One region of the Nonomuraea rosea genome, then DNA from elsewhere that is predicted to be linked to it. Evidence: riboswitches for the same ligand, from Rfam matches in the RefSeq annotation. Region 1 holds a riboswitch; the other holds the start of a gene.
What was found. A riboswitch is a leader RNA that binds a small molecule or an ion and turns the genes downstream of it on or off. The one in region 1 is predicted to bind cyclic di-AMP.
Positions count from the first base shown of each region.

Region 2: another riboswitch for cyclic di-AMP. It lies ahead of ABEA43_RS14875 (CHAP domain-containing protein); the one in region 1 lies ahead of ABEA43_RS25545 (C40 family peptidase).

Region 1 covers NZ_BAABDQ010000011.1:89,418-94,858, forward strand. The annotation lists gene ABEA43_RS25525 (O-methyltransferase) at 1-59, shown strand, start outside; gene ABEA43_RS25530 (aldo/keto reductase) at 142-1,125, shown strand; gene ABEA43_RS25535 (branched-chain amino acid aminotransferase) at 1,188-2,285, opposite strand; gene ABEA43_RS25540 (3-isopropylmalate dehydrogenase) at 2,504-3,550, opposite strand; cyclic di-AMP (ydaO/yuaA leader) riboswitch at 3,650-3,799, shown strand; gene ABEA43_RS25545 (C40 family peptidase) at 3,818-4,423, shown strand; gene serA (phosphoglycerate dehydrogenase) at 4,929-5,441, opposite strand, start outside.
Region 2 covers NZ_BAABDQ010000005.1:248,364-253,804, forward strand. The annotation lists gene ABEA43_RS14865 (ABC transporter ATP-binding protein) at 1-149, shown strand, start outside; gene ABEA43_RS14870 (ABC transporter ATP-binding protein) at 146-2,098, shown strand; gene ABEA43_RS14875 (CHAP domain-containing protein) at 2,200-2,910, opposite strand; cyclic di-AMP (ydaO/yuaA leader) riboswitch at 2,923-3,059, opposite strand; gene ABEA43_RS14880 (Gfo/Idh/MocA family protein) at 3,177-4,130, opposite strand; gene ABEA43_RS14885 (aldo/keto reductase) at 4,150-4,971, opposite strand; gene ABEA43_RS14890 (hypothetical protein) at 5,070-5,441, shown strand, end outside.

The DNA.
Region 1 (5,441 bases):
GGGTGACCGTGCTCCTGCTGCCGGTCGCGGACGGCATGACCATGATCAGGAAGAACTAGGGCGCGTCCCCCTGCCGCCGGCCCGTATGGCCGGCCGGGAGGGGGGCAGTCTCGGACTGAGGCCTATCGGTGAGGGGGAGACATGCAATATCGCACTCTCGGAGGGCGCGGCCCGACCGTGTCGGTGCTGGGGTTCGGCGCGATGACGCTGGCGCCGAACGTGTACGCCTACGTGGACGAGCGTGAGGCCGCGGAGACGCTGCAGGCGGCGCTGGACGCGGGCATCACGTTCATCGACACCGCCGACATCTACGGCGCCGGCTACAGCGAGAGCATGATCGGACGGGTGCTGCGCGGGCGGCGCGAGGAGTTCGTGCTGGCCACCAAGTTCGGCGGCAACCAGGACAAGGAGCGGCGGCTGGTGCCGGGGCTGGGCCGGCCCGAGTACGTGCGGACCGCGATCGACGCCAGCCTCGGCCGTCTGGGCACCGACCACGTGGACCTGTACTACCTGCACCGGCTCGATCCGAGCACGCCCGTCGAGGACACCGTGGGCGCGCTCGCCGAGCTGATCCAGGCCGGGAAGATCGGGCACATCGGACTGTCGGAGGTGTCCGCGCAGACGATCAGGCGGGCCTGCGCCGTTCACCAGGTGACGGCGGTGCAGACCGAGTACTCGCTGTTCAACCGGGCTCCTGAGCAGGAGGTGCTGCCGGTCTGCGCGGAGCTGGGGGTCGGCTTCGTGGCCTACAGCCCGCTGGGCAGGGGCCTGCTCGGCGGCGCGATCCGCGGTCAAGGGGAGCTGGGGCCGCGCGACTGGCGCAGGGGGAATCCGCGCTTCCAGGAGGGCAACCTCGACCACAACGTGGCGCTGGCCGACTCCGTGGCGACCCTGGCGGCCGAGCAGGACCTGACGGTGGCGCAGCTCGCGCTGGCCTGGCTCACGCACCAGAACGCCGTGCCGATCCCCGGGACCAGCCGGGTGGCGAACGTGCGGGCCAACGCGGCGGCGGGCGACGTGACGCTGGACAAGGAGGTGCTGCTGCGGCTGGAGGAGCTGGTGCCGCCAGGAGCGGCGGCCGGCGCCCAGGGCGATGCCGCCTACCTGGGCAACATCGACCGCTGAGAGCACGAGCCGAGAGGACGCCGGCGCCTCGGGGTGTGGGGCCCCGAGGCACCGAGTGCGGGTCAGACGATCTTGTGGACCCAGTTGTGGGCGTCGGGGCGGGCGCCGTACTGGATGCCCACCAGCTCCTCACGCACCCGCATCGTCACCGGCCCGGGGGTGCCGTCGGCCACGGTCCAGGAGCGGTCCGCGCCCTTGACCGTGCCCACCGGCGTCACCACGGCGGCCGTCCCGCACGCGAACACCTCCGTGAGCTCGCCCGACTCCGACGCCGCCTGCCACTCCTCGACCGAGATGAGGCGCTCCTCCGTCTCCAGGCCCAGGTCCCCGGCCAGCTCCAGGATCGACTCCCTGGTGATGCCGGGCAGCAGGGTGCCGGTCAGCTCCGGGGTGACGAGCTTGTTGCCGAAGACGAAGAACAGGTTCATCCCGCCCATCTCCTCGACGTACTTGTGCTCGCCCGCGTCCAGCCACACCACCTGGTCGCAGCCGTTCTCCACGGCCTGCCGCTGCGCGACGAACGCGGCCGCGTAGTTGCCGCCGCACTTCGCGAAGCCGGTGCCGCCGGGGGCGGCGCGCGTGTACTCCGTGGACAGCCACACCGAGACCGGCTTGATGCCGCCGGTGAAGTACGAGGCCGCCGGCGAGGCGATGACCATGTACTTGTAGGTCCTCGACGGGTAGTTGACCCCCAGCCCCGCCTGGGTGGCGATCATGAAGGGGCGCAGGTAGAGGCTGTGCCCCTCGGTGGTCGGCACCCACTCCTTGTCGGTCTCGACGAGCAGCTCCAGCGAGTCGACGAACGTCTCCTCCGGCAGCTCCGGCATGGCCATGCGGAGCGCGGAGCGGTTGAACCGGCCGGCGTTCGCGTACGGGCGGAAAGTCACGATCGACCCGGTGGTCTGGCGATACGCCTTCAAGCCCTCGAACAGCTCCTGGGCGTAGTGGAAGACCGAGGTGGCCGGGTCGAGCGAGAGCGGCCCGTACGGCATCAGCCTGGCGTCGTGCCACCCCTCGCCCTCGGTGTAGTCGATCGAGATCATGTGATCCGTGAAGGTCTGCCCGAAACCGGGGTTCGCCAGTACCTGCTCCCGCTCGGCCGCGGTGCGAGCGTGGTCGGATAGCTGCACGTCGAAGCTGAGCTTCTGAGCGATGGTCATGACGGCGGTCCTTCTCTCTGCGACTCTACGAAAACCTAACGAAGCTGCGAAATCTACGAACCTGCGGAGCGGCGCTGCCCGCGCGAGGCGGTCCGTACTTCCTATTGTCTCGCTATATGGGATGGCAAGCGGCCAATGGGGTGGTTCGACCGTTTGGACGCGAAAAAGCGCCTGGCAGTCCTCTTCGGACCACCAGGCGCGTTCGGGGCTAGGCGGTCCTAGCCGGATACTCGCGCGGTGATGTCGTCACCGATCTCGTGGGTGGTGCGGCCCGCCCAGCCGGCCAGCCGGTCCACGATGTCGTCGGCCACCGCCTGCTCGACCCTGGCCGACTCGGCGTGCAGGCCGAGGTGGTCGAGGAGCATGGCGACGGAGAGAATGGTCGCGGTGGGGTCGGCCTTGCCCTGCCCGGCGATGTCGGGCGCGCTGCCGTGCACCGGCTCGAACATGCTGGGCGTGCTGCGCTCAGGGTTGATGTTACCGCTGGCCGCCAGGCCGATGCCGCCCGCGATGGCCGCGCCGAGGTCGGTGATGATGTCGCCGAACAGGTTGTCGGTGACGACCACGTCGAACCGCTCGGGCTGGCTGACGAAGAACATCGAGGCCGCGTCGATGTGGCTGTAGTCGGTCGTGACCTCGGGGAACTCCTCGGCCACGCGGTTGACCGTGCGCTGCCACAGGTCGCCGGCGTAGGTGAGCACGTTCGTCTTGTGGACGAGCGTCAGCTTCTTGCGGGGCCGCGACTTGGCCTTCTCGAACGCGTAGCGCACCACGCGCTCAACGCCGTAGGCGGTGTTGAGCGACTCCTGGGTGGCGATCTCGTGCGGGGTGCCGCGCCGCATGACGCCGCCGGTGCCCGCGTAGAGGCCCTCGGTGCCCTCGCGGACGACGATCATGTCGATGTTCTCGGCGGGCGTGTCGGCCAGCGGGGTCGCCACCCCGGGGAACAGCTTGACCGGCCGCAGGTTGACGTAGTGGTCGAACTCGAACCGCAGGCGCAGCAGCAGGTCGCGCTCAAGGACGCCGGGCGGCACGCTGGGGTCGCCGACCGCGCCGAGCAGAATCGCGTCATAGCCGCGCAGCTCCTCCAGCACCGCGTCCGGCAGCGTCTCGCCGGTACGGTGGTAGCGGGCGGCTCCCAGGTCGTAGTGAGTGGGCTCGATCTTCGTGCCCACCGCCTCCAGGACCTTGAGTCCTTCGGCTACGACCTCGGTGCCGATGCCGTCTCCAGGGATGACGGCCAGGCGGATGTTACGCGACTCCATGGGCGGTACCTTACCGGCTCGTCTCGACTGACGAACACACCATCTCATTTTTCGGACGTCCAGTTTTGCCCGATTTGCGGCCTTTTGACCATTTCGTTAGAGTCCGTCGGGCCTAATCCACGCAGCCGCTGCGTGGAGCCGGGGACCCACTTTCCCCCCAAGGGGCGAATCGGCCGCTCACCTGCGCCGTAGGGCTACTTCCAGGCCCGAGCCCGTCAGCTAACCCGGTCGGCCTCGTGGAAGGACAGTCCTCTGTCTCCCATCGCATTGCCACGCGTCGCCCTGGTTCTGGCGGCAGGCATCACCGGGCTCGCCCTGAGCACTCCAGCCCAGGCGGCCACCCCGAAGAACGACTCGGCCGGCACTCCGCAGGACAGCTCGGCCATCACCCTCACGGGCGCCGACATCAAACGCATCCGGCTGCAGAACGCGCCCAAGCCCGCCTGGAAGACCGCCCTGGGATTCGCCATGCAGAAGCGCGGCATCCCGTACGTCTGGGGCGGCACCAGCGACCGAGGATACGACTGCTCGGGACTCATGCTCCGGGCCTATGAGGACGCGGGCATCGAGCTGCCGCGCACGGCCAGAGAGCAGTACGGCGCGTTCTCGAAGAAGATCGCCTGGAAGGATCTCAAGCCAGGCGATCTGGTCTTCTTCAGCAACCTGGGACATGTCGGGATGATCTCCCGCCCCGGTTACATGGTGCACGCGCCGCACACCGGCGACGTGGTCAAGGAAGAACAGCTCTCCGAATGGCGCAGAACCGCCTTCGTGGGCGGCGTACGGCCCGATCCCAAGGGCGTGCGGCGATGGACGGAGCTCAAGGAGCAGCGTGACGCTCCGGCGCCGGCCAGACTGACCGCCACCCTGTAAAGGACTACCCGGCGTGGGCGGCCCGGCGCGGGGCGGCCCACGCCGGGTGGGGTGCTAACGACCGGAGTTTTGCGGCGCGCCACCGTTGTCCCGGCGGTCCAGCGCGGTCTGAACGGCCTCCGCGGCCTCGTCCTCGTGCTCTTCTGTGCGATTCCAGGCATACATCTCGTACATGTGGACTCATCTCATTTCGCGGGCGCGTTCCAACGGAAGAAGTCGGACCCCGGTCGCGAATCCGAACCGGGCCTGATCTCGTGGTCCGGGTCACGGACCGGACGAAAGGGGCTTATTGGCCGACACAACGCCGCTCACCGCGGCGAGTCGTCGACCTGCCCTAACAGGCCCCGCCGCGGCAGGTAATAAGTACGAGAACCTGGCGCATTTCCAGCAACAGTACCCCAGCAATCTCGTTGGATGTCCTAGTATCTCGCATGCTGAGACAACAGAAAGGGCCGCCACCCGGGAACGATCCGGGTGGCGGCCCTCAAGCGACGGCGGGAGGAGGTCAGCCCTCCAGGTCCACCGAGCGGCCGCTCTCGCCGCCGATCTCGGTGACGATCTGGTCGACCACGTCGGCCGGGATCGCGGAGTCGACCGTCAGCGCGATGAGCGCCTTGCCGCCCTTGACGTCACGGGCCACCTGCATCGAGGCGATGTTGATGCCGTGCTCGCCGAGGAGGCGGCCGACGACGCCGACGATGCCCGGACGGTCGGCGTAGGTGAAGAAGCACAGGTGAGCCGTCGGCTCGATCTCCATCTCGTAGCCGTTGACCTCGACGATCTTGGTGATCTGCCGCGGCCCGGAGAGCGTGCCGGAGACCGAGACCCGGCGGCCGTCGGCGAGCACGCCGCGCACGGTCACCACGTTGCGCCAGTCAGGGCTGTCGGAGCTGGTGACCAGCTCGACGGTGATGCCGCGGTCCTTGGCCAGCAGCGGGGCGTTGACGTAGGTGACCTGCTCCTCGATCACGTCGGTGAACACGCCCTTGAGCGCGGCCAGCTCGATCACCCGCACGTC
Region 2 (5,441 bases), on a different contig from region 1:
CCACCGTGCGCCGGGCCGATCGGATCGTCGTGCTCGACGACGGCGCCGTCGCCGAGGAGGGCGGCCACGCCGGGCTGCTGGCGCTGGACGGCCGGTACGCGCGCTGGTACCGGATGCAGGCCGGCCTGCTCCTGGGCGGCGCCCGATGACGGCGTGGGGCACGCTCCGTACGCTGCTGGCGCTGGCCTGGCGGACCGACCGGCGAGCCGGCCTCGCCCTGGCGGCCTTCCTGGTCCTGGGCGCCGTCAGTCATGGGCTGGTCGGCATCCTGCTCCGCGAGCTGACCGACGCCGCCACCGCGGGTGCGGCCGCGTCCGGCGCGGGGTGGGGCGTGGCCGCGGGGGCCGCGCTGGCCGCCGGGGTGGCCCTCGGCCGCGCCGAGCTGGCCCTGATGCAGGAGCTCGCCGAGCGGATGGGCCTGGCCGTGCAGGAGGAGATCCTCACCCTGACCTCCGGCGTGCCCACCGTCGAGCACCTGGAGCGGCCCGCCTACCTGGACAAGCTGCAGGTGCTGCGCGAACAGAGCCGGCAGCTGTACTTCGCGGTCTGGGCGGTCGCCCTGGCAGTGGAGCACGGCGTGCAGATCGCCGTCGGGGTGGCGCTGCTGGCCGCCGTCCATCCGCTGCTCCCGCTGCTGCTGGGCGTGGCCGTGCTGCCCTCGCTGCTGGTACGCCGCGGGGCCGCCGCCCGCATCGACGCCGCGACCGAACGCACCGCTGAGGCCACCCGGCTGGAGCAGCACCTGTCCGAGTCCGTCACCGCCCCCGAGACGGCCAAGGAGGTACGGCTCTGCGGCGCCGCCCCGGCGCTGGAATCGATGGCCGGGGACCGCTGGGAGGAGGTGTCGGCCGGGCTGTCGCGGGCCAGGACGCGCGCGGCGCTGCGTACGTTCTGCGGGGGCGCGGTGTTCATCACCGGATACGTGGCCACGCTCGGCTGCACGGCCTGGCTGGCCCGGCGGGGGCTCGCCACGGCGGGGGACGTCGTGCTGGTGGCCACGGTCGGCGTGCAGTTCGTCACCCAGGCCTCCCGGCTGGCCTTCCACCTCGGCTCGGTCGCCGCGGGCCTGCGCGCCGCCACCCGCCTGGCCTGGCTCCGCACCTACGCCCGCACCCGAACCTCCGCCCCGCCCCGCACCCCGGCCCGGAGACCCGACCCCACGGGCCCCGACCCCACGGGCCCCGAGCCCACGGGCCCCGAGCCCACGGGCCCCGACCCCACGGGCCCCGACCCCACGGGCCCCGACCCCACGGGCCCCGACCCCACGGGCCCCGAGCCTGCGCGGTGCGGGCCTGCGCCGTACGAGCCGCCTGAGTGGCTTCGGGACGGGATCACCCTGCGGGAGGTGTCCTTCGCCTATCCGGGCACGGACCGGCCGGTCCTGCGCGACGTCAGCCTGCACCTGCCGGCCGGAGCCACCGTGGCGCTGGTTGGAGCGCACGGCTCCGGCAAGACCACCCTGGCCAAGCTGCTCTGCGGCCTCTACCGGCCCGACCGGGGCGAGATCCTGCTGGACGGCACACCGCTGCACAAACTCCCCCCGGAACGCTGGCGGGCCAGGATCAGCGCGGTGTTCCAGGACCTGGTGCGCTTCGAGCTGACCGCCGCGGAGACCGTCGGCATCGGCGACCTGCCCCGCCTGACGGACCGGGCCGCCGTGGCGAGGGCACTGGAGCAGGCGGGCGGCACGGAGCTGGTCGCGGGCCTGCCCCGCGGCCTGGACTCCGAGCTGGGCGGCACCTTCGCCGCCGGCGTCGAGCTGTCCGGCGGCCAGTGGCAGAAGCTGGCCCTGGCCAGGGCCTCGATGCGAGCCGGGCCGCTGCTGCTGGTGCTGGACGAGCCGACCGCGTCCCTGGACGCGCCCGCGGAGAGGGCCGTCTTCGCCCGCTACGCCCAGGCCGCCCGCCGCGCCGCCCGGGGAGCCGCCGTCACCCTGCTGATCACCCACCGTTTCCCCACCGTGCGGATGGCCGACCTGATCGTCGTGCTGGACCGCGGCCGCATCGTCCAGCAGGGCACCCACGACGAGCTGCTCGCCCGCCCCGGGCGCTACGCCGACCTGTACGCCATCCAGCGCGAAAGCCTCGCCCACCGGTGAGCACCCATGGGCGAGGCTTTCCAGAAAACGCAGCGAGCGCGCGCCCCGGGGCGGGGCGCGCGCTCGCTGTCATGGAAGGCAAGGAGCCTGCCGGTGGCCGATCAGGCGTACTGCGGGTAGCCGTAGCCCACGACCTGGGACTTCGGACGGACGCGCTCTTCGACCTTGCCGTTGCCGGTGTTGCCCTCGACCGTCGAGATGGTGCCGTCCTGGTTGTCCTTCACGACGAACCCGACGTGCTGGATGTCGCTGAGGTCCTTGCCGCCGCTCCAGGAGAAGAAGACCACGGCGCCGGGCTTGGCCAGGGCGCCGAAGCGGTGGTTGGCCTTGAACCACTTGGCGTGGGCGACGGTGTAGGCGTCCCAGCCGACCTGCGGGCGGGCGCCGGTCTGCTCACCGACCCAGGAGACGAACATCGAGCACCAGGCGGCGTTCAGGTACGCGGTCCTGCTTCCGCCGTCACGGGCGACGGTCTCGGCGGCACGCTGCGAACCGGCGTACCACTGCTGGAACTTGGTGCCGCCGCCGGCGGCGTTCTCGGAGGTGCCGACCTGAGCCTTGGCGAAGGCCAGGACCTGGTCGGCGGTGACGTTGACCTTGGTCTCCGCGGCATTGCCGCCCTTGGCGCCGGCCTCGTGGGCGGCGATGGCGGAGTCCGGGTGGCGCGCGGCGGTGGCCGCGGCGACGCCGGTCGCGGTGTCGGCGCTGGCCGTCATGGTGTGGGCGCCGAGAGCCGACGCGGCGATGGTGGCGCCGAGGAGGGCGCGGGCGATCTGGATCTTCGGGGCAGCAGTGAAACGGTGCTTCGCCATCGAGGGGGTTACTCCTTGCTTCCATGCCGCTTACCGGGTTAGCTGACGGGTTCGGGCGTGGAAGCTGCCCTACGGCACCGAAGTGCCGATTCACCCCAAAGGACTGGGTCCCCGGTTCCGCCCGAAGGCGAATTCAGCGGTCACAGGACGATCCTGTGATGTGTCGTGCGATGGTTGGACATCGCCGGACAAACCGGACGTATGCCACGAGATGCCCCATAAGGTAATACATGAGGCAAGAGGATTACAAATCCATAAAAGCCCAGCTAGGCGAGTTGCCTGCGAGCGTCGGCCAGAAGCCCCATCATGGCAAGGGATTCGTCAAGTGGCATGATCGAGGATTCGGTCCTGCCTTCGGCCGTCGCGGCACGGACTTCGCGGATCTCGCCGGCGTATCCGTTGTCGGCCGGATCGAGCACATGCTCTTCCGGCTCCATGGAGGGCCCGGTGAGGAGGATCCGCTGCGGCGCCCAGAACGGCGCCTGGATGTCCGCCCGCATCTGCGTACCCACAACACGGGCATCGTTCGGGTAATTCCCGAGCAATGAGACCTCCACCAGGGCCTTTACGCCACCGGGGTAGAGCAGGACGCCGCCCGCCTCCGCGTCCACGCCGTTGGGCGCCAGAGCGCCGGTGACACGCAGCCCCGAGGGCATCCCCAGCAGGAGCTGCGCCAGGCCGAACGGGTAGATCCCCAGGTCGAGCAGAGCCCCGCCGCCCAGCTCTGGCGCCCACAGGCGGTGCGCGGGGTCGTAGGGGGCGGCGAAGCCGAAGGAGGCCTGCACGGAGCGGAGGTCGCCGAAGCGCGGGTCGGCCGCGATGAGCCGGATGAGCGGATTGAACCGCATCCACATGGCTTCCATCAGGAACACGCCTGCCTCCCGTGCCAGGCGCACCATCTTCTCGGCGTCGTCCACGATCGCGGCCAGCGGCTTCTCGCAGAGCACGGCTTTACCCGCGGCGATGGCGGCCTCGGCCACCTGGAGGTGCTGGGTGTGCGGCGTGGCCACGTAGACGGCGTCCACGGCAGGATCGGCGCACAGACGCTCGTAGGAGTCGTACGCCGAATCCGCGCCCAGCGTGCCGGCCAGCGCCTGGGCCCTGCCCAGGTTCCTGGAGCCGACGGCGGCCACCCGCATGCCGGGCTCCGCCGCGATGGCCGCGCCCACCTTACGGGCGATGGTGCCCGTAGCCGCTATTCCCCAGCCGAAATCCCGCACGCCGGAGAGCGTAGACCCATCACGTCATGTTGAACGTGTCGGGGTCGGGCCCGATGCGCAGCCCCCTGTTCAGGGCGCCGATGGCGGCCATGTCCTCGGCGTCGAGGATGAAGCCGAACACGTCGATGTTCTCGGCGATGCGCGACGGGGTCGCGGACTTGGGGATGACGACGTTGCCGAGCTGCAGGTGCCAGCGCAGCACGATCTGCGCGGGCGTCTTGCCGTACTTGTCCGACAGCACCGCCAGCGCCGGGTCGGCGAGCAGCCCCTTGCCCTGGCCGAGCGGGCTCCACGCCTCGGTGAGGATGCCGTTGGCCTCGTGGAAGGCGCGCATCTCCCGCTGCTGCAGGTACGGGTGCAGCTCGATCTGGTTGATGGACGGCTGGATCTCCCCCTCCTCCATCAGCCTCGTGAGGGCCTGAACGGTGAAGTTCGACGTGCCGATGGCCTTCACCCGCCCGTCACGGTAGATCTTTTCCATCGCCTTCCACGCCTGCACGTACTTGTCCTGCTGCGGCACGGGCCAATGGATGAGGAACAGGTCGATGTAGTCCAGGCCCAGCCTGGACAGGCTCTCGTCGAAGGCCTCGGCGGCCCGGCCGTGGTCGCCGTTCCAGAGCTTGGTGGTGACGAACACCTTCTCGCGCGGTAGCCCGCTGGCGCGCACGGCGCGGCCCACGCCCTCTTCGTTGCCGTAGGCGGCGGCGGTGTCGATATGCCGGTAGCCGGCCTCAAGAGCGGCCGTGACGGACTGCTCGGCCTCGTCCGCGGGAATCTGCCAGACGCCGAACCCCAGTTGCGGGATCTGCACGCCGTCGGTGTTGAGCATGAGCGAGTTCATACCCTCCATTGTTCACGCAGCGTTTCTGGCGGCTTAAGGCGGCCGGGCTAGCTTGAAGCGGTCGTGAACGGGCCATCACCCGGCTGGGAGGACAACGAGTGGTCGAACAGGCGTCGGCCTGGGTGGAGTCCCCGCTCCAGATGCTGTGCGCCATCGAGGCCCACCATGCCGGGCTCCTCGGACCCGCGACCGCCGTCGTGCCCCGTGCGGGACTACGGCCCTTGGCGGCCACGCGGCGGGAGCTGGGCTCTTTCGTGCTGCCCGCCGGTCTGGAGCTGGCGGAGCCGCGTGAGCGCATGCCCCGGCGCGTGCAGGCCGTCGGCGACGCCTTCTCCGGCCGGGTCCAGGTGCGCTGGCTGCTGTCCGTCCCGGGCCGCGTCGTGATCGTCGACGACGGGCTGGCCACCATCCGGCTGCTCGAACTGCTGGCCGCGGGGCCGTACCGGCCGCTGCTGCGGGCCCGCGCCAAG